DNA from 3 places in the Streptomyces sp. NPDC058697 genome. Region 1 is predicted to be linked to each of the others. Evidence: riboswitches for the same ligand, from Rfam matches in the RefSeq annotation. Region 1 holds a riboswitch; each other region holds the start of a gene.

What was found. Region 1 has a riboswitch for cyclic di-AMP ahead of ACFWXQ_RS22115 (M23 family metallopeptidase). Riboswitches for the same ligand answer to the same signal wherever they lie in the genome.
Region 2: another riboswitch for cyclic di-AMP. It lies ahead of ACFWXQ_RS04250 (peptidoglycan DD-metalloendopeptidase family protein); the one in region 1 lies ahead of ACFWXQ_RS22115 (M23 family metallopeptidase).
Region 3: another riboswitch for cyclic di-AMP. It lies ahead of ACFWXQ_RS08485 (M23 family metallopeptidase); the one in region 1 lies ahead of ACFWXQ_RS22115 (M23 family metallopeptidase).

Annotation. Positions count from the first base shown of each region.
Region 1 is NZ_JBHXSU010000009.1:22,634-30,414, reverse strand. Features, by position in the region: gene ACFWXQ_RS22155 (amino acid permease) at 1-402, shown strand, start outside; tRNA gene ACFWXQ_RS22150 (tRNA-Lys) at 671-743, shown strand; gene ACFWXQ_RS22145 (hypothetical protein) at 807-1,214, opposite strand; gene ribA (GTP cyclohydrolase II) at 1,273-1,911, opposite strand; gene ACFWXQ_RS22135 (MarR family winged helix-turn-helix transcriptional regulator) at 2,068-2,604, opposite strand; gene ACFWXQ_RS22130 (dihydrofolate reductase family protein) at 2,792-3,931, shown strand; tRNA gene ACFWXQ_RS22125 (tRNA-Met) at 4,079-4,152, shown strand; gene ACFWXQ_RS22120 (PP2C family protein-serine/threonine phosphatase) at 4,325-5,428, shown strand; cyclic di-AMP (ydaO/yuaA leader) riboswitch at 5,683-5,838, shown strand; gene ACFWXQ_RS22115 (M23 family metallopeptidase) at 5,850-6,899, shown strand; gene ACFWXQ_RS22110 (aldo/keto reductase) at 6,987-7,781, shown strand, end outside.
Region 2 is NZ_JBHXSU010000001.1:1,001,052-1,008,832, reverse strand. Features, by position in the region: gene ACFWXQ_RS04255 (alpha-galactosidase) at 1-1,919, shown strand, start outside; cyclic di-AMP (ydaO/yuaA leader) riboswitch at 2,215-2,379, shown strand; gene ACFWXQ_RS04250 (peptidoglycan DD-metalloendopeptidase family protein) at 2,384-3,316, shown strand; gene ACFWXQ_RS04245 (SGNH/GDSL hydrolase family protein) at 3,616-4,401, shown strand; gene ACFWXQ_RS04240 (TetR/AcrR family transcriptional regulator) at 4,606-5,226, opposite strand; gene ACFWXQ_RS04235 (Glu/Leu/Phe/Val dehydrogenase dimerization domain-containing protein) at 5,325-6,515, opposite strand; gene ACFWXQ_RS04230 (MBL fold metallo-hydrolase) at 6,873-7,781, shown strand, end outside.
Region 3 is NZ_JBHXSU010000003.1:122,108-129,888, reverse strand. Features, by position in the region: gene ACFWXQ_RS08500 (GNAT family N-acetyltransferase) at 1-285, opposite strand, end outside; gene ACFWXQ_RS08495 (HPr family phosphocarrier protein) at 553-834, shown strand; gene ACFWXQ_RS08490 (GntR family transcriptional regulator) at 1,172-1,867, opposite strand; gene ACFWXQ_RS08485 (M23 family metallopeptidase) at 2,131-2,904, opposite strand; cyclic di-AMP (ydaO/yuaA leader) riboswitch at 2,917-3,077, opposite strand; gene ACFWXQ_RS08480 (M16 family metallopeptidase) at 3,313-4,701, opposite strand; gene ACFWXQ_RS08475 (pitrilysin family protein) at 4,698-6,059, opposite strand; gene ACFWXQ_RS08470 (DNA topoisomerase (ATP-hydrolyzing) subunit A) at 6,433-7,781, shown strand, end outside.

The DNA of each region.
Region 1 (7,781 bases):
CTCGGCCTGCCCTACCTGATCAACGTGACCGCGTACGCGGCCGTGACGTCCATCGCCGTGATCGGCCTCTACATCGCGTACGTCATCCCGACCCTGCTCCGCCTGCGCAAGGGCGAGGCCTTCGATCGGGGCCCGTGGCACCTGGGCCGCTGGTCCCGCCCGATCGGAGTGGTGGCGGTGGCATGGGTCGCGGTCATCACGATCCTCTTCATGCTGCCCCAGGTCTCCCCGGTGACCTGGGAGACCTTCAACTACGCCCCGCTCGCGGTCCTGGCCGTCCTCGGCTTCGCCGCGGCCTGGTGGTTCGCCTCGGCCCGCCACTGGTTCCTCAACCCGGACCACGAGCGCACCCACGCCCGGGAGGCGGCCCGAGCGGGGGCTCCGGATCCGGTGGACCCGTAATCCGGCCTGCCCGGCGGGGCCCGTCCCGCGATCCGGCTCCGGACGGCATCGTCGTGCCTCCCGCACGGCCGCGTTCCGCACCTCACACGGCGCCGCACGGACTCGTTCCGCGCCCCGCATGGCCCCGTCCCACACCTCGCGCGGCGCCCACGCAACCCTTCCGGCACGGCCGGGACACCGATACCCGATCGGAGTCCCGGCCACGTCCGGCTATGCTCGTTCCTGCATCGACACGGGTCGGTGCGTGTGCCGGCGTGGTCCGGCACACGGACCCTTAGCTCAATTGGCAGAGCAGTGGACTTTTAATCCATTGGTTGTGGGTTCGAGTCCCACAGGGTCTACGCAAGAGCCCCCAGCTCAGAGACATTTCTGAGGTGGGGGCTCGCTTGTGTTTCGAGGGCTGCTCAAGTGATGAGGAGCAACGCCCCCCACATCACCACAGCCAGACCCGGCAGGACGTACGCGATCAAGGTGATCGACATTCCCCGTCTGCGGCCGGGCCACGTTGTCCAGGTGGCGGCGTACTCCGGGAGGCGTTGGACCGCTCTTGCCTGGACGTGGCGGTAGTACAGGCGGTGGCGGTGGCCGACGTAGAGCCAGGTGAGGGCCAGGACGAGGCCGAAGGCGGCCAGGACCCTGGCGGCTGCCAGGTGTTGTTCCGAGGCCAGGAGTGTCGTGTGGGCCACGGCGAAGAGTGACTGGCCCACCAGGAAGAGGTTGCCGCGCTGGAACAGCATGGTGTTCTCGTGCAGCGTGTGCTGCCAGAGTCTGCCGTCCTCCGCCATGCGTTGGGCCTCGCTGTCGTCCCCCATGCGTGCGTTCTGCCCTGCGATCGCGCGGAGGCACCCCTTCCGTGAGCGGAGTCCGGGGTCAGCCCGCCGTCAGTTCCGCCAGCGGCAGCGTGTGCTGGGTCTGCAGGACCTTCGCGCGGAGGTAGCGGACGTTGTGGGCCGTGGTGAACACGCCCGTCGGGACGCGGTGGCCGACCGTGATGCCCAGGTCGCGGAGCTGGTCCGCCTTGTCGGGGTTGTTGGAGAGGAGGTCCAGTTCCGTGATGCCGAGGGCCCTCAGCATCTGGGCCGCCGCCGTGTAGTCGCGGGCGTCCTCGGGAAGGCCCAGGGCCGTGTTCGCGGCGTACGTGTCGAGGCCCTCGTCCTGGAGGGCGTACGCGTCGAGCTTGTTGTAGAGGCCTATGCCCCGGCCCTCCTGGCGGAGGTAGAGGAGCACGCCGCCCCGGGTCGCGATCTGCTCGACCGCCTCGCGGAGCTGAGGGCCGCAGTCGCAGCGCGACGAGCCGAAGACGTCACCCGTCAGGCACTCGGAGTGGAGGCGGACCAGGGGGGTGGCCGAAGGGGTGGCCGAAGGGGTGCCGAGGATCATCGCCACGTGCTCCTGGCCGTCGGTCAGGCCGTGGAAGGTGACCAGTTCGGCGTCGACGCTGTAGCCGTCGTTGAAACGCAGCGGCACCCGGACGCGCGAGCGCTGGGTGGCGGCGGGGTAGTCGGGCATGCGGTTCTCCCGGTCCGATCGCTTACCTGCTTCAGATTTGAAACAGATCCTCGGATCGAGACACTACCCCATGCTTTAAAGTTGAAGCAACGGGAATGGTGGGTTTGCGGTGCGGCGGTCCAGGTGTCCCTGCAGGCACTGCAGGCCCCGCAGGCCTCATGCGTCGGCCGTCGCCGACCCACCCGCGCACGGGCTCGACCGGCGCCGCCACGGGACGTCGTCCGATGCCGCCTGCGGGTCGTCCCCCTCCAGGCCCCGCGCGACCGCCGTACAGATCTCCTCCAGCTGCCCCACCTGCTCCGGCGTGAGCTTGTCGAAGAGCGTGCCGCGGACCGTCTCGACATGACCCGGAGCCGTGCGCTCCAGCAGGGCCATCCCCTCGTCCGTGAGGATCGCGACGCTGCCCCGCTTGTCCATGGGGCAGTCCTCGCGGCGCACCGCCCCGTCCTTCTCCAGGCGGGTCACCGCGTACGTCAGCCGGCTGCGGGTGATCTTCGTGCTCTCCGCGAGGTCCGTCATGCGCAGGCTGCGGCCCGGCGCCTCGGAGAGGTTGGCGAGGATGGAGTAGTAAAGGTGCGGCATGCCGGCCTCCTGCTGGAGCTGCCGGTCGATCGCGTCCTCCAGGAGATGGGAGGCGGCGATGTAGGCGCGCCAGGCGCGCTGCTCCTCGGGGGTGAGCCAGCGGGTCGTCATGCCCCCAGTGTAGGTTTGTTTCAAACTTGAACCAAGCCCCGAGCGTCCTCCGGGCGACACCAGGCACGACCGTCCTCCGGGCAAGCCCCGCCTCCGCCTCCGAAAGCACCCGCCAGAGCCCGCCGGCGCCCGCCAGCGCCCGCCAGAGTCCGAAAGAGCCCGAAAGGGCCTGAAAGAGAGCGCGTCCATGCCTCACCCCTACGTCCTGTTGTCCGCCGCCGTCTCCCTCGACGGCTGCCTGGACGACACCGGCCCCGGACGGCTGCTGCTCTCCGGACCGGCCGACTTCGACCGGGTCGACGAGGTACGGGCCGAGTCCGACGCGATCCTCGTCGGCGCGGGCACCCTGCGCGCCGACAACCCCCGCCTCCTCGTCAACTCCGCCGAACGCCGGGCGGCCCGGGTCGCCGCCGGACGGCCGGAGTATCCGCTGAAGGTCACCGTCAGCGGCAGCGGCGACCTCGACCCCGACGCCAACTTCTGGTCCACGGGCGGCGAGAAGATCGTCTATACGAGCGATGAGGGGGCCAAGACGGCCGGCGAAGCTCTGCGCGGGCTCGGCGTCGACATCGTCTCCGTCGGCCCGGACGTCGACTGGCGGGCCGTACTCACCCACCTCCACGACGTCCGCGGCGTACGGCGACTCATGGTCGAGGGCGGCGGCCGCGTCCACACCCAGCTCCTCCGCCAGGGCCTCGCCGACGAACTGCAGCTCGCCCTCGCGCCCCTCGTCGTCGGCGAGCCGGACGCGCCCCGGCTGTTCGGGCCCGGCGACTACCCGGGCGGGCCCCGCAACCGCCTGCGGCTGGTCGAGACGCGGCCCGTGGGGGACGTCGTCCTCATGCGGTACGTCCCCACCGCGCCCGGCACCGGGGCCGTACCCTCCGCCGCCGACCACCGATGGCTCGCGCTCGCCTGCGAACTGGCCGCCGAGTGTCCGCCCTCGCGGACCGCGTTCAGCGTCGGCGCGGTCGTCGTCGCGGCCGACGGTACGGAGCTGGCCCGCGGGTACTCCCGCGAGTCCGACCCCGTGTCCCATGCCGAGGAGGCGGCCCTCGCCAAGATCGAGCCGGGTGATCCGCGGCTCGCGACCGCCACCGTCTACAGCAGCCTGGAGCCGTGCGCCCGCCGCGCGTCCCGGCCCGCGCCCTGCGCCCGGCTGATCCTCGACGCGGGCGTACGCAGGGTCGTGACCGCCTGGCGGGAGCCGGACACCTTCGTGGCGGGCGCGGACGGGAGCGGGCTGCTGGCCGCGGCCGGCGCCGACGTCCTGGTGCTCCCGGAGTACGAGGCCGACGCGAAGGCGCCCAACCGTCATCTGGCCTGACCGGCCGTTTTCCGTCGGTACGGCCGATGCGCGGGGCCGATCCGCACCGCCGAACGGAATTTTTCATGCCAAACCACCCGGTTAAGCGCGGGCGACATCAACGCGTGTGCTTTGGGTCCCGCGGATGGCGTACAGTGGTCTTAACGGCGCGGGGTGGAGCAGCTCGGTAGCTCGCTGGGCTCATAACCCAGAGGTCGCAGGTTCAAATCCTGTCCCCGCTACTGAAGGCCTGGGGCCGGAATCCGATCAGGATTCCGGCCCCAGGCGTTTTCCGCAGCTGTTTCTCCCACTTGTTCTCCCCCACTTGTTCTCCTCGGGCGTTTTCCCCGGTGTTTTCACCCGCCCGGTCCCCGTCCGCTCGCCCGCCGTCCAGGCTCCCGGAAGCCTGGACAGGTGGAGGAGCAGGAGCCGGTGCGCGTCGAGCCCGCGGAGAGGACCGCCCGGTATCAGCGCAGCCTCGTCCGCGCACTGCCGGCGCTGCTGATCGTCGCCGGTGCCTGTTACGACCTCCTCACCCCGCAGGACTTCACCGCGGCCCCCTTCTTCACGGCCGCACCACTCATCGCCGCTCCCCTCTTCTCGCTCGGCGCCACCGTGTGGACGGGGATCGTGGCGACCGCGGCCATGGCGCTCGTACACCTCAGGTTCGCCTTCGACGCGAGCGCGGTCACCGAGATCCTCACCGTGGCCACGGCCGCCGCGCTCGCCGTCGGCATCAACCGGCTCGTGGCCCGCGGCAACGCGCGCCTCGCCACCGCCCGCGAGGTCGCGGAGGCCGCCCAGCGGGCCGTACTGCCCGAACCGGCGGCGCGGATCGGCGGCCTCGAGATCGCGGCACGGTACGAGGCCGCACAGGAGGGCGCGTTCATCGGGGGCGACCTGTACGCCGTGCAGGACACCCCGCACGGCGTACGGCTCCTCGTGGGCGACGTGCGGGGCAAGGGCATGGGAGCGGTCGCCGTCGTCGCCGTACTCATTGGTGCCTTCCGGGAGGCCGCCGATCAGGAGGCGAGTCTGGAGGCGGTCGCCCAGCGGCTGGAGCGGGCGCTCGCGCGCGAAGGCGTCCGGCGCGACATCATCGCGGCCTTCGAGGACTTCACCACCGCCGTGCTCGCCGAGATCCCGCACGGCACCCCCGTCGTACGCCTCGTGAACCGCGGCCACCCCGGGCCCCTCCTCCTGTACGGCGACGGAGAGGTACGTACGCTCGGCGCGGCGGAGCCCGCGCTGCCGCTCGGGACGGGGGAGCTGGGGGCCTGGCCCGACCGTGCGCAGGAGGAGGAGTTCCCGGGCGGGGCCATGCTGCTCTTCCACACGGACGGGCTGTCCGAGGCGCGGGACCGGCGAGGCGTCTTCTTCGATCCGGCGCGGCAATTGTCCGGGCGGGTCTTTCCCGGGCCCGACGAGTTGCTCTCCGCGGTACTGGACGACGTCCTGCGGCACACCGGGGGCGGGGCCGCCGACGACATGGCACTGCTCGCGGTGCGGCGGCCGTGAGATAGATCGCTCTTGCGGCGACCTTTATCACCGTTGGTAGTCGAACGGAATCCCTCCGCTCAACAACTGACGCACCATCAACAGGGCTCCCGTTCCTGAATGACGATCAACTCGCCCGATTTACCCCGCTCATGACCTGTAAGTCCAGGCCAAGAGCCTTAACGATCATCAGGAACAGCTTGGAATCCGGTGCCCGGGTCTATTAACGTTCGATAACGCAGCGCGGTCGTCCCAGCCGTCACAAGAGTCGGCTCCGTGCGCACGCGCCGAATCCCGCAAGGGAACCGGGGAACCACCACTTGGGGTGAATCGCTCGTCTTCGCGGTGTAGCGCACCGCGGTTGACGCGCGTAGGAGACCTTCCTGCTCCGAACCCGTCAGCTAACCCGGTAGGCGAGAAGGAAGGAAAGGAGTGCGCCTACGTGGCGTCCAACCGGTCTGCCCCCACACCCTCGTTCGTGCCGGATGAGTTGACGGGTGAGCCCTCGGGTGAGAAGAAGCCCGACACCTTCGCATACGGCGCCCGCAAGGACGAGGAGACGTGGGACGTCTGGAATCCCAGCGCGGAGACCGTCCTTCCCGTCCGCGGCAGGCACCGCGTCTCCAAGCAGCGCGGCGGAGGACTCGCCCGTAGCTCGACCGTTCTGGGCGTCGGTGTCATAGCCGCCGTCGGTGCGGGTGGCATGGCCACCGCGCAGACCGGCAAGCCCCCGGTGTCGATCTCGATCCCCGACCTGCCGAACGTCGGCTCGCCGTTCTCGGACGACGACGCCCCCAAGGGCTCCAGCACCCCGATCACCGCCGTCGGCCTCACCGCCGCCGACGCCGAGGAGGGCAACTCGGACGCGGGCGAGGCGCTGCGCGCCCGCATCATGCTCCAGGCCGAGCAGCAGCAGGACCAGGTGGACCGCGAGGCCCAGGCGGCCGCCGAGGCCGCCGCCGCGAAGAAGGCGGCCACGCTGGCCGCCAAGGAGCGGGACGCGGCCGAGGCCAAGGTCGCCGCCGCCAAGAAGAAGGCGGACCAGGAGGCCAAGGAGAAGGCCGAGGCTGCACGCCTCGCCGAGCTCGCCAAGCAGTTCACGCTGCCCACCTCCTCGTACACGATCACCTCGACCTTCGGGCAGTCCGGTGCGCTGTGGTCGTCCGGTCAGCACACCGGTCTGGACTTCGCCGCTCCTACGGGTACCCCGATCAAGGCCGTTCACAGCGGCACGATCACCGAGGCCGGCTGGAACGGCTCGTACGGCTACCGCACGGTCCTCACGCTCGACGACGGTACGGAGGTCTGGTACGCGCACCAGTCGTCGATCGGTGTCAGCGTCGGCCAGAAGGTGGCCACCGGCGACATCATCGGCCGCGTGGGCGCTACCGGCAACGTCACCGGGGCGCACCTCCACCTGGAGGTCCACACCAGCGGTGGCGACGGCATCGACCCGATGGCGTGGCTGCGGGGCAAGGGGCTCACTCCGTAGGACGGGCTGACCCGCCTTACGGTAAGGCGGGTCCGAGAGGTTCTCAGGTTCGGAATACGGCCGTCCGGTACGGCCGTTGAGCTACCCATGACCTCTCTCCGCAAGCTGGGTTCGTCCGACCTCGACGTCTTCCCGCTCTCCCTCGGCGGCAACGTCTTCGGCTGGACCGCCGACGAGGCGCAGTCCTTCGCCGTGCTCGACGCGTACACCGCCGCGGGCGGGAACTTCGTCGACACCGCCGACACCTACTCGGCCTGGGTGCCGGGCAACGAGGGCGGTGAGTCGGAGACCGTCCTGGGCGAGTGGCTCGCCGCGCGCGGCAACCGCGCCGACGTCGTCGTCGCCACCAAGGTCGGGGCCCACCCCCGGTACAAGGGTCTGTCCGGGGTGAACATCAAGGCCGCGGCCGACGCGTCGCTGCGGCGGCTGCGGACGGACTACATCGACCTGTACTACACCCACTTCGACGACCCTTCCGTGCCGGTCGAGGAGATCATCACGGCCCTGGACGAGCTCGTCCGCGCCGGCAAGGTACGCGCCATCGCCGCGTCCAACCTCTCGCCCGAGCGCCTTCAGGAGTCCCTCGACCTCTCCGACCGCGAGGGCCTCGCGCGGTACGTCGCGCTGCAGCCCCGGTACAACCTCGTCTCCCGCGACTCGTACGAGGGGCCGCTCCGTGACGTCGCCTCCCGGGCCGGTCTGGCCGTCGTCCCCTACTCCTCGCTCGCCTCGGGCTTCCTCACCGGCAAGTACCGGGCGGGTGCCGTGGTCGACAGCGCGCGGGCCGGGTCGGCGGGGGCGCATCTGGAGTCGGAGCGGGGGCAGCGGGTGCTGGCCGCGCTCGACGAGGTCGCGCGCGAGCGTGGGGCCGAGGTCGCCACC
Region 2 (7,781 bases), on a different contig from region 1:
ACTGGGCCTTCGAGGCCACCCTCGACGGGCACGAGGAGTATCCGGTGGAGGGCGGCCCCCGTTTCGTACGGCCCGCCCTCTCCGTGCGGACGGACGAGCGGCGCGGCACGGAATGGCGCTTCGAGACGTACGAGGCGGACGGTGACGAGCTGCGGCTGCGGTTCTCCGACTCCGGGCTCGGGATCACGCTGCACTACCGGATGCGGGCCGGGACCGACGTCGTCGAGCGGTGGGTGACCCTCGCCAACGAAGGGCCCGCACTGGAGGTGCTGCGCGCCGACTCCGCGGCCTGGACGCTGCCGCAGCGCGACGGCTGGCGGCTGTCCCAGCTGCACGGGCGGTGGGCGGCGGAGTCCCGGCTCGTACGCTCCGAACTCACCTACGGTGAGAAGGTCATCGGCAGCCGCCGCGGGCACACCTCGCACCAGCACCTGCCCTGGGTCGCCCTGGACGCCGACGGAGCGGCCACCGAGGAGCGGGGCGAGGTCTACGGCTGCGCCCTCGCCTGGTCGGGCACCTGGCGGATCGCCGTGGCCCAACTCCCGGACGCGCGCGTGCAGATCACCGGCGGGGTCGGGTACGACGACTCGGGGCTGCTGCGGCTGGAGCCGGGGGAGAGCTTCGTCACACCCGTCTTCGCGGGGCTGTGGAGCGACGGCGGATTCGGCGGCGCGAGCCGCGCCTGGCACGCCTACCAGCACGCGTACGTGATCCCGGACGCGGACCAGCACCGACCGGTGCTCTACAACTCCTGGGAGGCCACGGAGTTCGACATCTCCGAGGAGCAGCAGGGCGTGCTGGCGCGGCGGGCCGCCGAGATGGGGGTCGAGCTGTTCGTGGTCGACGACGGCTGGTTCGGGGCGCGCACCAGCGACCGGGCCGGGCTCGGCGACTGGACGCCCAACCCCGACCGCTTCCCGGCCGGCCTCAAGCCCCTCGCCGACGAGGTGCACGCGCTGGGGATGCAGTTCGGGATCTGGGTCGAGCCCGAAATGGTCAATCCGGACAGCGAGCTGTACCGCGCGCACCCCGACTGGGTGCAGTTCCAACCGGGACGAAAGAGGACGGAGCTACGCAATCAGCTCGTTCTGAACCTCGCCCGCGAGGACGTCCAGGAGTACCTGTGGGAGCAGCTCGACACGCTGCTCTCCAGCGCGCCGATCGACTATGTGAAGTGGGACTTCAACCGCTGCTTCACGGATGCGGGATGGCCCGGCGAGGCCTACCCGCAGCGGCTCTGGGTGGACCATGTGCACGCCCTGTACCGCCTCCTGGACCGGCTGCGGGAGGCCCACCCGGGCGTCGCCTTCGAGTCCTGCTCGGGCGGCGGCGGCCGTATCGACCTGGGGATCATGGCGCGTACGGACCAGGTGTGGACCTCGGACAACACCGACCCGCTCGACCGGCTCGCCATCCAGCACGGTTTCAGCCAGGTGCATCCCGCGCGGACCATGGCCGCCTGGGTCACCGACAGCCCGAACACCCAGCTCAACGGCCGGGTCAGCTCGTTGCGCTTCCGCTTCGTGAGCGCGATGGCCGGAGTGCTCGGTGTCGGCGGCGACCTGACCCGGTGGAGCGACGAGGAGCTGGCCGAGGCGCGGACGTGGGTGGAGCTCTACAAGGAGATCCGGCCCGTCGTGCAGGGCGGGGACCTCTACCGGCTGCGGGCGCCGGAGGGTGGCCTGAGCGCCGTGCAGTACACGCGTGACGGCGAGGTCGTCGTCCTCGCGTGGCTCCAGGCCCAGCACTACGGCGAGCCGGTCGCTCCGGTGCGGCTGCGCGGACTCGACCCGGCAGCGGCGTACGAATGCCTCGAAACGGGCGAAGTCCACCGCGGGGCGGTGCTGTTGCATCACGGGTTGCGGACGGGGCTGCACGGTGACCTTGATGCGGCAGTTTTCCGGCTGCGTCGCATGTGACTGTTGTGTCCGTAATGGAGCCTTAAATCCAACTCGCTCTGGAATAAAGGCTCCTGGAACGGCACTCCGTGAGCAGCGTCATATTCGTGACGGTCCGCTGTTGCCATGTTCACGTAATTCAGCTGCGTTTTCAGGGATTTAACAAACGGGGGAGATCCCTGCTTTACGCAGCGTGACCGTCATTTCGGTCAGGGATCAAGAGAACGGGGCACACAGGAAACCCCAAAGGTTGTTACTGCGTCTTCATGTCGCTTACGTTCGCCACCAATCCGGACGGACGCCCAATCCTGCCGCCGCCCGGAATCCGCTCACCCACCCGTACACGGCAGGAGCGGGGGACCCACAGGTAGAACGCCTGTTCCGGTCTCCGGAACGGCTAGGGGTTAAGTCGTGCGCAAACACGGCCGGGCATCTCCAGCTCGCACCCGACAGCTCACCTCGCAGGCGCCGGAGAGGAATTCGCCATGCCCGCGAAGGGTAAGCACCGCCGTCCCAAGTCCCAGCGTTTCACCCGCTCCATAGCCGTCGCCGGAACCGGCGGCGCGGCGCTCGCCCTTCCGCTGCTCGGCGCGACCGGAGCGCAGGCCGCGACTTCGCAGTCCGCCGCCGATTCCGTGGCGAGCGTCTCGAATGTCGCGAGCAAGGCCGCCGAATCGGCGCCCGCCGCCGCCGACAAGAAGGCCGAGGCGAAGAAGGCCGCGGCCAAGACCTATTCCGTGCGAGCGGGCGACTCCCTGTCGAAGATCGCCGGCACGCAGAACGTCAGCGGTGGCTGGAAGAAGCTGTACGAGGACAACCGCAAGGCGATCGGCGGTGACCCGGCGCTCATCCACCCGGGCCTGAAGCTCTCGATCGGCAAGGCCGCCGCCACTTCGAGCTCCGACTCCGGCGCCTCCAAGGCCACCCAGTCCTCCGCGAAGAAGGCGGCCCCCAAGGCTGCCGCTCCCAAGGCTGCCGCCGCTCCCAAGGCCGCGGACGACGCCGGTGCCGCCGGCTTCACGCTGCCGGTCGCGGGCGCGAGCGTCGGCACCCCGTACAAGATGTCGGGCAGCATGTGGTCCAGCGGGTACCACACCGGCGTCGACTTCGTGGTCCCGACCGGCACGTCCCTCAAGTCCGTCGGCGCGGGCACGGTCGTCTCGGCCGGCTGGGGCGGCGCGTACGGCAACCAGGTCGTCATCCAGCTCGAAGACGGCCGCTATGCCCAGTACGCCCACCTGTCCTCCCTCTCCGTCTCGGCCGGACAGGCCGTGACCGGGGGCCAGCAGGTCGGCCTCTCCGGCGCGACGGGCAACGTCACCGGCCCGCACCTGCACTTCGAGATCCGCACCACCCCGGACTACGGCTCGGACGTGGACCCGCTGGCCTACCTGCGCGGCAAGGGCGTCTCCATCTGACCCGACGCCGGGCACGCCCACGCGGCGTACCACTCCGCTCGTCTCCGAAGGCCGGACCCTGTGATCCCCGGGGTCCGGCCTTCGGTGTTTCGGTTCTGTGGCATGGCCGGGCGATGTGTCGACAGGGTGCGAGAGCTGCGACAACATCCCTGATCGAGCGCCTTATTCCGGGATTGACCAACACTTGACGAGTGGCTTATCTCACCGCGCGTCAACCCCTTCCTACGGTCGCGTAGCTCACACCCGAAGGTGAATCATGGCCCGATGTGGCAGACGATTCGAAGAATGACAACAGATCAGTGATCGGGTCGTACGTGGCGGTGGGGGACAGCTTCACCGAGGGCGTCGGCGACCTTGGCCCGGACGGGGCGTTCGTCGGCTGGGCCGACCGGTTCGCGGTGCTTCTCGCGGACCGCCGGCCCGAGGGCGACTTCGACTACACCAACCTCGCCGTCCGCGGGAAACTCCTCGACCAGATCGTCGAGGACCAGTTGACGCGCGCGAAGCAACTCGCGCCCGACCTGGTCTCCTTCTGCGCGGGCGGCAACGACATCATCCGGCCGGGCACCGATCCCGACGAGGTCGCGGAGCGCTTCGAGCGCGCCGTCGCGGACCTCACGTCGGCCGTCGGCACGGTCCTCGTGACCACCGGCTTCGACACCCGTGGCGTACCCGTGCTCAAGCACATGCGCGGCAAGATCGCCACGTACAACCTCCATATCCGGTCCATCGCCGACCGGTACGGCTGTCCCGTGCTCGACCTGTGGTCCCTCAAGACCATCCAGGACCGGCGGGCCTGGGACGGCGACCGGCTCCATCTGTCGCCCGAGGGACACACGCGGGTCGCCCTGCGCGCCGGCCAGGTCCTCGGCCTGGAAGTGCCCGCGGATCCCGACCAGCCGTGGCCCCCGCTGCCGCCGCGCGGCACGCTCGAAATGCGGCGCGACAACATCCACTGGGCGCGCGAGTACCTGGTCCCGTGGATCGGGCGGCGACTGCGCGGGGAGTCCTCCGGGGACCGCGTGGTGGCGAAGGGGAGCTTGTCGCCCGGCGACATCAAGATGCGGATCGAGCCGGTGGCTTGAAGGTCCGAGGGCTTAAGGGCCTTCGGTGGCGGGCCGCGGTTCCACCGACGGTCTCGACCGGTGGCCCGAATGTCCGTGGAGGAGTGGGGCTTCCCTGACGGGTGACGTCGGGGGAGCCCCGCCGCTTCTTTGTGGGTGAGGCCGAACCGTCTCGCGGCCGGGTGATCGCGGGGAAGCCCCCTTGCCCCTCGGCGGTACGCCGTCTCAGGCGCCCGGAGTCGTCAGCGCCGCGCGTTCCAGGCCCAGCTCCCGGGCCAGTGCCTCGTCCACCCACTCCTGGGTGCGGGCGCGTGACACCGCGCCGGGGTAGGCCGTCATCTGGACGGCGAGTCCGTCCAGCAGGGCGGTCAGGCGCAGCGCCGTACTCGTGGGGTCCGGGCAGTGGAACTCGCCGGAGGCCACGCCCTCCGCGATGACCTCGGTGATAGCGGCCTTCCACTGCCGGTCGAGGTCACGCGTGACGTCCCGGAGCGCGGGCTCGCGCAGCGCCACCGCCCAGCCCTCGATCCACAGCCGCCAGCCCTTGGCCTGCCCGGTCGGCGCGTACCAGCGGACCGCCGCGCGCAGCCGCCGCAGCGCGGTCGTCCGGCGGCCGAGCAGCTTGCGCAGATGGGCGAGATCGTCCTCGGCGGCGTACGTGAACGCGGCGGCGACCAGTTTCTCCTTGGTCGAGAAGTGATAGAGCACCAGCGCGTTGCTCACCCCGAGAGAGGTCGCCACATCGGCGATCCGCACCGCGGACACGCCCCGCTCCTCGATCTGCTGGATGGCGGCCCGCAGCAGTTCCTCACGCCGCTCCGCCACGCTCAACCGCACTCTTGCCACCGGGCAACCCTATTGCGTCGCCCCGGGGCGTGCCGGTGGAGGGTCGGTTACCGGCCGCGGCCGGGCCGTCACCGATCCCGCCGGCCGTGCCCACGGCGTCAGCGGTACCAGCCGAACCGCTCCGCGATCACCGGCAGCCGGTCCGCGACGATCGCGTGCGCGGCCGCCCGGGGGGTCGTCCCGTCGGCTTCCGCGCGCGCGAGCGTCTGGTCGATCAGGGCACGCATCGAGCGCCGTGTGTACGCGAACGCCTCGTCCGCGTCGGCCCCGATGTCGCCGAACAGCGTCCACCACCACCAGGCGTTGGTCCCGGAGTTGACCACGACGTCCGGCAGGACGGTGACACCGCGGCCTGCGAGCAGCTGCTCAGCGCCCGGCAGGACGGGCATGTTGGCGGCCTCGACGATCCAACGGGCCGTGATCCGCCCCTGGTTGGTGGCGTCGATCGCGTACGAGACCGCCGCCGGCACCAGTACGTCGGCATCGGCGGACAGCCAGGCGTCGCCGGGCAGTTCGCGGTCGCCCGGACGCAGCACCGCGCGGTCGATCGTCCCGTACGTGTCCCTGGCGGCGAGCAGCGCGTCGACGTCCAGCCCTCCGGGGTTGGCGATCGTGCCCTTCACGTCGGCGACGGCCACGATCCTGAGCCCCGCGCGCGTGAGGAAGCGGGCCGTGGCCCCGCCCATCGTGCCCAGGCCCTGCACAGCGACCCGGGTCCCCTCGTACGCCACTCCGGCCCGGTCCAGGGCCGCGAGGACCGACTCGGCCACCCCGCAGCCGCCGACCAGCTCGTCGAGGCCGATGCCGTCCACCTCGACCGCGAACGCGTCCGCCAGCCGCCGCCGGGCCGCCGCCTCGTCGTCGAGCAGCGGATACACGGCCTGGATCGACGACACGAGACCCGCCTCCGCCGCGGCCCGGTCGACGAGGTCCTGGGTGAGGCCGAGATCCTCCCCGGTGGTCCAGAGGCTCTCGATGTACGGGCGCATGGCTCGCAGATAGCGCACGAGCAGGCCGTACGCCTCCGGAGCCTGGGGATCGCAGTCGATGCCGCCCTTGGCGCCGCCCAGCGGCACGTAGCGGCCCTCGGGGTTGTAGTGCAGGGCCTCCTTCATGGTCATTCCACGGGCGAGCCCGGCGACCTCGTCCAGCGTGCAGCCCGCCCGCATGCGCAGCCCGCCGCTGGAGACACCGCGTACCAGCCGGTCAACGACCAGGTGCCCCTGGCGGCCGGTGACGTGGTCGGTCCAGGTGAGCGTCATCAACGGGCTGCTGTCCTGGGCGGTCATGGGGCTCCTCGGGAACGGGGATCTGGGAAACGGGGATCTGGGAAACGGGGAATCGGGGAACAACAAGCGGGATCAGGGGAACAAGGTGACAGGTTCGGAGCGTTTGACCGGCGTGAGGCCGGGAGCGCAGTGTGCCCCGGCGCTGGTACCGGCTCGCCTTTACTGAATGGTCGGTCAGTATCGAAAGTGCTGCATGTATCTGTCAACACACTGAATGGATCTTCAGTAGAACGTGATCTCGTACTCGATGGATCCCGCCATGGCCCGCGCGGAAACCGCTCTGCCACACGCCCGACCCGGCGCTGTCAGAGGCGGCGACCATAATGGAAAGTCAGACCGACTCCACCTGGAGGTGCCGTGACCGGTTCCCGTTCCCTGAGCTCCGGGCTCCGTGCGCTGCGGCCCGCCGCGTTCGGCGCGGATCCGAGCGGTGAGCGCATGGAGCGCATCCGCAGATCGCCGAACTACGCGGACGGCGTCTTCCGGAATCCCGAGGGCGCACCCCGGCCCGACGGCGCCATGCTCGAGTTCGCGCGGTCGTTCTTCCGCAAGGAGGAGCGTGTCCGCCGCGCCCCTGCGGGCACGGTGCCGGTGCATGCCACGACCCTCGCCGACCTGGCCAGGCCACCGGCCGACGGGCTGCGGCTGACGTGGATGGGCCACTCCAGCGTCCTCGCCGAGATCGACGGGTACCGGGTGCTCTTCGACCCCGTCTGGGGTGAGCGCTGCTCCCCGTTCGCCTTCGCCGGTCCCAAGCGGCTGCACCCCGTGCCCCTCCCGCTGGAGGCGCTCGGCCCGGTGGACGTGGTCGTGATCTCGCACGACCACTACGACCACCTGGACCTGCCCACGATCAAGGCCCTGGCCGGTACGGACACGGTGTTCGCGGTGCCCCTCGGCGTCGGCGCCCACCTGGAGCACTGGGGCGTCTCCGCGGACAGGCTGCGCGAGCTCGACTGGCACGAGACGACCAAGGTCGGCGGAATCTCCCTGACCGCCACACCCGCCCGCCATTTCTGCGGCCGCGGCCTGCGCAACACGCAGCACACCCTGTGGGCCTCCTGGGCCGTGGCCGGGGACGAGCACCGGATCTATCACAGCGGCGACACGGGATACTTCGCCGGTTTCGCGGACATCGGCGCCGAGCACGGCCCCTTCGATGCCACGATGATCCAGATCGGCGCGTACAGCGAGTTCTGGCCCGACATCCACATGACGCCCGAGGAGGGCATGCGGGCCCACCTGGACCTCCAGGGCGGCCGGCCC
Region 3 (7,781 bases), on a different contig from region 1:
GTAGCGTACGGTGGCGATGAACTCGCCGCCGACCGTGGCCGCGAGTCCCACCCGGTCCACAAAGTCGTGGTGCGTGAAGCGGTGGACGTCCTTGGCGGACAGGCGCGGATACGGCGCGAAGAAGCGGTAGTACTTCGACTCGTCGGACACCTGCTCGTAGAAGCTGACCAGGCGGTCGGCGTCGTCGGCCGTGATGGGCCGGATGCGCGCGGTGCCGCCGTCGCGCAGCACGACGTCGGCCTCCCAGTGAGCGGGGTACTCGTGCCGGTCCGGCGAGGTCTGCATGGGGCCCAGAGTACGGCTCGGGTCCGACAACGGCCGGTCGTCGTCCCGGGGGTTCATGTCCCGGGTTCGGTCGCGGGCTCAGGTCCCCGGGTTCGCCTCCAAGGGGTTCACGTCCCGGCGACGGCGGGCTCGCGTCCGGCAGGGGCGCGAGGCAGTCTTGGGGGACCGAAGCCGCCCCGGGCCCGGAATCCGCGGCCGCCCGGGGCACGCTTCACGATATGGAACAATGGTCTAGACAACCGTGAGACACCTGAAGGGCAGCATCACATGGCTGAGCGCCGCGTCAACGTCGGCTGGGCCGAGGGCCTTCACGCCCGTCCCGCCTCCATCTTCGTCCGGGCCGCCACGGCCTCCGGCGTCCCCGTGACGATCGCCAAGGCCGACGGCAACCCCGTCAACGCCGCCTCGATGCTCGCGGTTCTCGGCCTGGGCGCCCAGGGTGGCGAGGAGATCGTCCTGGCCTCCGACGCCGAGGGCGCGGACGCCGCGCTCGACCGCCTGGCGAAGCTGGTCGCCGAGGGCCTTGAGGAGCTCCCCGAGACCGTCTGATCCCGCGAACCACGTACGGCGGAGCCGCGTCCACCCATACAGGGTGACGCGGCTCCGCCGTTTCCGTCCGCGCGTGCGTCGCGCGGCGCGGTGTGTGTACGTGACACCGCCGTTTTCGCGCGACCGCGCCGCCGTTTTGTCCGTACGTCACGTCGGTGCGCGGCTTTCCGGCGCATCATCGGGCATCTTCCGGGCTTTTTCATGCCCGCGCGCCGAGTTCCGCACACCGGGTTCCGCGCATGCGGAAATCACGTGCGCGGAAATTCCGGGCACGTGGAAAATAGGGGCAGCAGAAATAGACCCCTGCGAATAACCCTCTTTGTATACGGCGCCACTGTTAATACCGCAGGCCCGCCGTGTTTACGGGATGTTGCGAAGTCCTCACACGCTCCGCGCGGTCACCGCCGCCGGGAAAGCGCAGCCGGTGCGCGGCCATCGCCCGCTCGGTGTGCAGTGCCGTGATCGCCCTGGCCCGGTCGTTGTCGCCGCGCGCGACGGCGTCCACGATGGCGCCGTGCTCGGCCCAGGACTCGGCGGGGTGGGCGGGCGCCTCGACCGAATACATCCAGGCGATCTTGTGCCGCAACTGGGCGAGCGTGGAGGTGAGCGCGGGGCTTCCGGAGGCCTGTGCGAGCGTCTCGTGGAACCAGCCCCCGAGCGAGCGCAGATCCTCGCTGTTGCCCCTCCTGGCCCGCTCCTGGCCCAGCCTGACCAGGCCGCGCAGCACCTTGAGATGCGCCTCGGTGCGGCGCTGGGCGGCGCGCGCGGCACCCAGCGGCTCCAGCAGCGTGCGCATCTCCAGGAGGTCGGCGGCCTCCTGCTCGGTGGGTTCCGCGACGCACGCGCCCGCGTGCCTGCGCGTGACGACGAAGCCTTCCGCCTCCAGGGTGCGCAGAGCCTCCCGCACGGGGACCCGCGAGACTCCGTACCGGCGCGCGAGCAGTTCTTCGGTGAGCCGGCCGCCGCGCTCGTAGACACCCGCGACGATGTCGTCACGGATCGCCGTGCATACCGAGTGCGCGGGAATACGCATGACCGGACCTCCGCCTTAACCCCCGCGAAACGCGGTCGATTGACGCCTGTTCGGTGACTCTATTGCAGAGAGCGGGAAATTCCGATGGCGGACCGGAATCCGTGGATATTTTTTGGACACACCTGGCTTCTGAACAGGCAGTCGTCCGGTGCAAAGTCGGCCGAGAAGTGGCCGAGAAGCCATCAGGAAGTGATCAGAACCGCGCGAAGGCCCCGGCTCGATGAGCCGGGGCCTTCAGCTGTTGCGCAGGCTGTCGCCCGCCGTCAGACGTTCACGCCGTGCTGGCGGAGGTACCCGAGGGGGTCGATGTCCGAGCCGTACTCCGCGCTCGTCCGCGCCTCGAAGTGCAGGTGCGCCCCTGTGACGTTGCCGGTCGCACCGGAGAGGCCTATCTGCTGGCCGGGGGTGACCGTCTGGCCGACCGAGACACCGAGGGACGACATGTGCCCGTACTGGGTGAAGGTGCCGTCGTTCATCTTGATGACGACCTGGTTGCCGTACGCGCCGCCCCAGCCGGCCTCCACGACGGTACCGGCGCCCACCGCGTGCACGGTGGTGCCGCTGGCGGCGTGGAAGTCGATGCCGGTGTGGCTGCCGGAGGACCAGACAGCGCCGCCGGCCTTGTAGCCGGTGGAGACGTACGAGCCGGAGATGGGCGCGGTGTACGACTTCAGCAGGCGCTCGCGCTCGGCCGCCCGGGCTGCGCGGGCCTTGACCTCGCGCTCCTTCTTGGCCTTCTCCGCGGCTTCCTTGGCACGCTCCTTGGCGGCGGCCTCAGCCTTCTCGCGGGCGGCGGTCTCGTCGGCGGCCTGCTGCTGGGCGGCGGCCTGGGCGTCGATCTGGTCGGCGACCGAGTCGCCGATGGTGATCGCCTGGGTCAGGGTCTGCTCGGCGGGGCTCTCTGCGGCGAATGCGGGAGCAGCCAGGGTGCCGACGACACCGGTGGTGGCGAGTGCGGCGACGCCGACGGTCCGGTTGGTCGTGCGCTTCATGCGGCTGGGACGACGGTGCTTCCCGGTGGCGCGGGTGAACGCCATGAAGTGGCTGGTCCTTTCCTTCCTTCTCGCCTACCGGGTTAGCTGACGGGTTCGGAGCAGGAAGGTCTCCTACGGACACCCTTCGGGAAGGGCGTCCGATTCACCCCAGGGACTGCGTATGGGTCCCCGGCTCCCCTGGCTCGCGCCGTACGGGGACTCGGCGATGACTGTCCGGTGCCGCGGGCGCGGCGCACTGCCTGACGAACAGCCGGACCGACGCTAAGCGGGGCGTCTTTCAATCAACAAACGGATCAAGGGTTTTGTAGCGCATGCCACAGGGCAGACGGGCAGCCTCTCCACCAATACGGACAACTCACCGATCGACTGCCGAAGTCCGGGCAAAAGGAGAACCCAGGCGACTCTTCAGTCACCTGGGTTCGCCATGGAGGGGTGCTGTTCTACTCCGCTCTACTCCGCCGTCACGACGCTGACTTCGCCGATTCCGAGGGCGCGGACCGGCTCCTCGATCTGCGCGGCGTCACCGACGAGGACGGTCACCAGACGGTCCACCGGGAAGGCGCTCACCGCGGCCGCGGTGGCCTCCACGGTGCCGGTCGCGGCGAGCTGCTGGTACAGCGTCGCCTGGAAGTCGTCCGGCAGGTACTGCTCGACCTGGTCGGCGAGGGTGCCCGCGACGGCGGCCGCCGTCTCGTACTTCAGGGGCGCCACACCCACGAGGTTCTGCACGGCGATGTCGCGCTCGGCGTCGGTGAGGCCCTCGGCCGCGAGGGTGCGCAGCACCTTCCAGAGGTCGTCGAGCGCCGGGCCGGTGTTCGGGGTGTCCACGGAGCCGCTGATGGCGAGCATCGCGGCGCCCGTCCCGTCCGGCGCGGAGCGCAGCACCTGGCCGAACGCCCGCACACCGTAGGTGTATCCCTTTTCCTCGCGCAGGACACGGTCCAGACGCGAGGTGAGGGTGCCGCCGAGGCAGTACGTGCCGAGCACCTGGGCGGGCCACACACGGTCGTGCCGGTCGGCGCCGACGCGGCCGATGAGCAGCTGCGTCTGGACGGCTCCGGGACGGTCGACGATGATCACGCGGCCGGTGTCGTCGGCGGTCACCGGCGGAATGGGGCGGGGCTCGGCCTGCGATCCCGTCCAGGCGCCGAGCGTGTCCCCGAGCAGCGCGTCGAGGTCGACGCCGGTGAGGTCGCCGACCACCACGGCGGTCGCGGTGGCGGGGCGTACGTGCTTCTCGTAGAAGGCGCGGACGCCCGCCGAGTCGATCGCGGTGACCGTCTCCTCGGTGCCCTGGCGCGGACGCGACATGCGCGAGGTCGCCGGGAAGAGCTGCCGGGAGAGCTCCTTGGCGGCGCGGCGGGCCGGGTTGGCGGTCTCGTGCGGGATCTCGTCGAGCCGGTTGCGCACCAGCCGCTCGATCTCGCTGTCCTCGAAGGCGGGTGCCCTGAGGGCGTCGGCGAGCAGACCGAGCGCCTTGGGGAGCCGGGAGACGGGGACTTCGAGGCTGATCCGTACGCCGGGGTGGTCGGCGTGCGCGTCGAGGGTGGCGCCGCAGCGCTCCAGCTCGGCGGCGAACTCCTCGGCGGAGTGCTTGTCGGTGCCCTCGGTGAAGGCACGCGCCATGATCGTGGCGATGCCGTCCAGGCCCTTCGGCTCGGCCTCCAGCGGGGCCGCCAGGAGGATCTCGACGGCGACGACCTGCTGGCCGGGGCGGTGGCAGCGCAGCAGGGTCAGGCCGTTGTCGAGCGCGCCGCGCTCGGGGGCCGGGAAGGCCCAGGGCCTGGCCTCGCCGGCCTGGGGCTGCGGGTGGAATTCCATCGTGGCGAGCTCGGTCACTTGGCCGCCTCCTCGTCGGTGTCGTCAGCGGCGTCGGTCTCTTGGGCCTCTTCGGCGACGGTCGGCTCGTAGACCAGCACCGCGCGGTTGTCGGGGCGCAGGCGGGCCTTGGCGACCTCCTGGACCTCCTCGGCCGTGACGTCGAGGACGCGCTGGACGGCCGTCAGGGCGAGCTGCGGGTCGCCGAACAGCACCGCGTACCGGCACAGTTCGTCGGCGCGGCCCGCGACCGTGCCGAGGCGGTCCAGCCACTCGCGCTCCAACTGGGCCTGGGCGCGCTCCATTTCCTCGGCGGTGGGACCCTCCTCGGCGAACCGGGCGAGCTCCTCGTCGACGGCGGTCTCGATCACCGGCACCTCGACGTCGCCGGACGTCTTCACGTCGAGCCACCCCAGGGAGGGTGCTCCCGCGAGGCGCAGCAGGCCGAACCCGGCCGCGACGGCGGTGCGGTCGCGGCGTACGAGCCGGTTGTAGAGCCGGGACGACTCGCCGCCGCCGAGCACGGTCAGGGCCAGGTCCGCCGCGTCGCACGCGCGCGTGCCGTCCTCCGGCAGCCGGTAGGCGGCCATCAGCGCGCGGGCCGGGACCTCCTCCTCGACGACCTCGCGCAGCTGCTCGCCGATGGTCTCGGGAAGCGCGCCGTCGCGCGGGGCGGGCTTGCCGTCGTGGCCCGCGATCGAGCCGAAGTACTTCTCGACCCAGGCGAGCGTCTGCTCCGGGTCGATGTCTCCGACGATCGAGAGAACGGCGTTGTTGGGCGCGTAGTAGGTGCGGAAGAACGCGCGCGCGTCCTCCAGGGTGGCCGCGTCCAGGTCCGCCATCGACCCGATGGGGGTGTGGTGGTAAGGGTGGCCCTCCGGGTAGGCGAGGGCGGTCAGCTTCTCGAAAGCGGTGCCATAGGGGACGTTGTCGTAACGCTGGCGGCGCTCGTTCTTGACGACGTCCCGCTGGTTCTCCATGGACTCGTCGTCGAGCGCCGCGAGCAGCGAGCCCATGCGGTCGGCCTCCAGCCAGAGGGCGAGCTCCAGCTGGTGGGTGGGCATGGTCTCGAAGTAGTTGGTGCGCTCGAAACTGGTCGTGCCGTTGAGCGAACCGCCCGCGCCCTGCACCAGTTCGAAGTGACCGTTGCCCTTCACCTGGCCCGAGCCCTGGAACATCAGGTGCTCGAAGAGGTGGGCAAGTCCGGTGCGGCCCTTGACCTCGTGCCGCGAACCGACGTCGTACCAGAGGCACACCGCCGCGACCGGGGTCAGGTGGTCCTCGGAGAGCACCACACGCAGGCCGTTGGCCAGGCGGTGCTCGGTCGCTGTCAGGCCGCCGGAACCGGCCTCAGCTGTGGCCGTGTGACCCATGGGCATGTACGTCCCTTCGATCGCGGAAAACTGCTGAATTCCTGCTAGTCATGCCACTGTATGCAAGCGCGCGGACAGCTGGCGAAGTTCCCGCGGCGCGTACGCCGAGAGCGAGCAGGCGGGCGGCGTCGGCAGGCCGTACGCTCGTGCGCCCGCACGGCCTCCGAAGCCCTGTGCGGGCACGCGGATTCGCCGCTTCCGAAGCCTGTGGAAAAGGCCGAGAAGGCGGCCCGCGACGCCTGTTGGAGCGGCCGGACACCCGGCTCGGGAGGCCCGTACGGACGGGTCGTGGTCCACGTTGTCAGTGGGCCGGTCCACAATGGAGCCCGTCAGAACCCGTTCATGCCCCGGCAGAGACTGTGAAGGAGTCGCAGCAGCGATGGCCCGCCGCAGCACGAAGACCCCGCCGCCAGACGACTTCGAGGAGCGCATCCTCGACATCGACGTCGTCGACGAGATGCAGGGCTCCTTCCTCGAGTACGCGTACTCGGTCATCTACTCCCGAGCCCTGCCGGACGCCCGCGACGGCCTCAAGCCGGTGCATCGCCGCATCGTCTACCAGATGAACGAGATGGGCCTGCGTCCCGACCGCGGCTATGTGAAGTGCGCCCGCGTCGTCGGCGAGGTCATGGGTAAGCTCCACCCCCACGGCGACGCGTCGATCTACGACGCCCTGGTCCGCCTGGCCCAGCCCTTCTCCATGCGGTTGCCCCTGGTCGACGGGCACGGCAACTTCGGTTCGCTGGGCAACGACGACCCGCCGGCCGCCATGCGGTACACCGAGGCGCGGATGGCCGACGCGACGTCCCTGATGACGGAGTCGATCGAGGAGAACACGGTCGACTTCTCCCCGAACTACGACGGCCAGGAGCAGGAGCCGTCGGTCCTCCCGGCCGCCTACCCGAACCTCCTGGTCAACGGCTCGTCGGGCATCGCGGTCGGCATGGCGACGAACATGGCGCCGCACAACCTCGGCGAGGTCATCGCCGCCGCCCGTCACCTGATCCGCCACCCCGGCGCCGATCTCGAGACGCTCATGAAGCACGTCCCGGGGCCCGACCTGCCCACGGGCGGCCGCATCGTCGGCCTCACCGGCATCAGGGACGCGTACGAGACGGGCCGCGGCACCTTCAAGATCCGCGCGACAGTGTCCGTGGAGAACGTGACGGCGCGCCGCAAGGGCATCGTCGTCACCGAGCTGCCGTTCACCGTCGGCCCGGAGAAGGTGATCGCCAAGATCAAGGACCTGGTCGGCTCGAAGAAGCTGCAGGGCATCGCGGACGTCAAGGACCTCACCGACCGTGCGCACGGCCTGCGCCTGGTCATCGAGGTCAAGAACGGCTTCGTCCCGGAGGCCGTCCTGGAGCAGCTCTACAAACTGACGCCGATGGAGGAGTCCTTCGGCATCAACAACGTGGCGCTGGTGGACGGCCAGCCGCTCACGCTGGGCCTCAAGGAACTCCTGGAGGTGTACCTCGACCACCGCTTCGAGGTCGTGCGCCGCCGCAGCGAGTTCCGCCGCACCAAGAAGCGCGACCGGCTGCACCTGGTCGAGGGCCTGCTGGTGGCCCTGATCGACATCGACGAGGTCATCCGCCTCATCCGCTCCAGCGAGAACTCCGCACAGGCCAAGCAGCGCCTGATCGAGCGCTTCTCGCTGAGCGACGTCCAGACGCAGTACATCCTGGACACGCCGCTGCGCCGGCTCACCAAGTTCGACCGCATCGA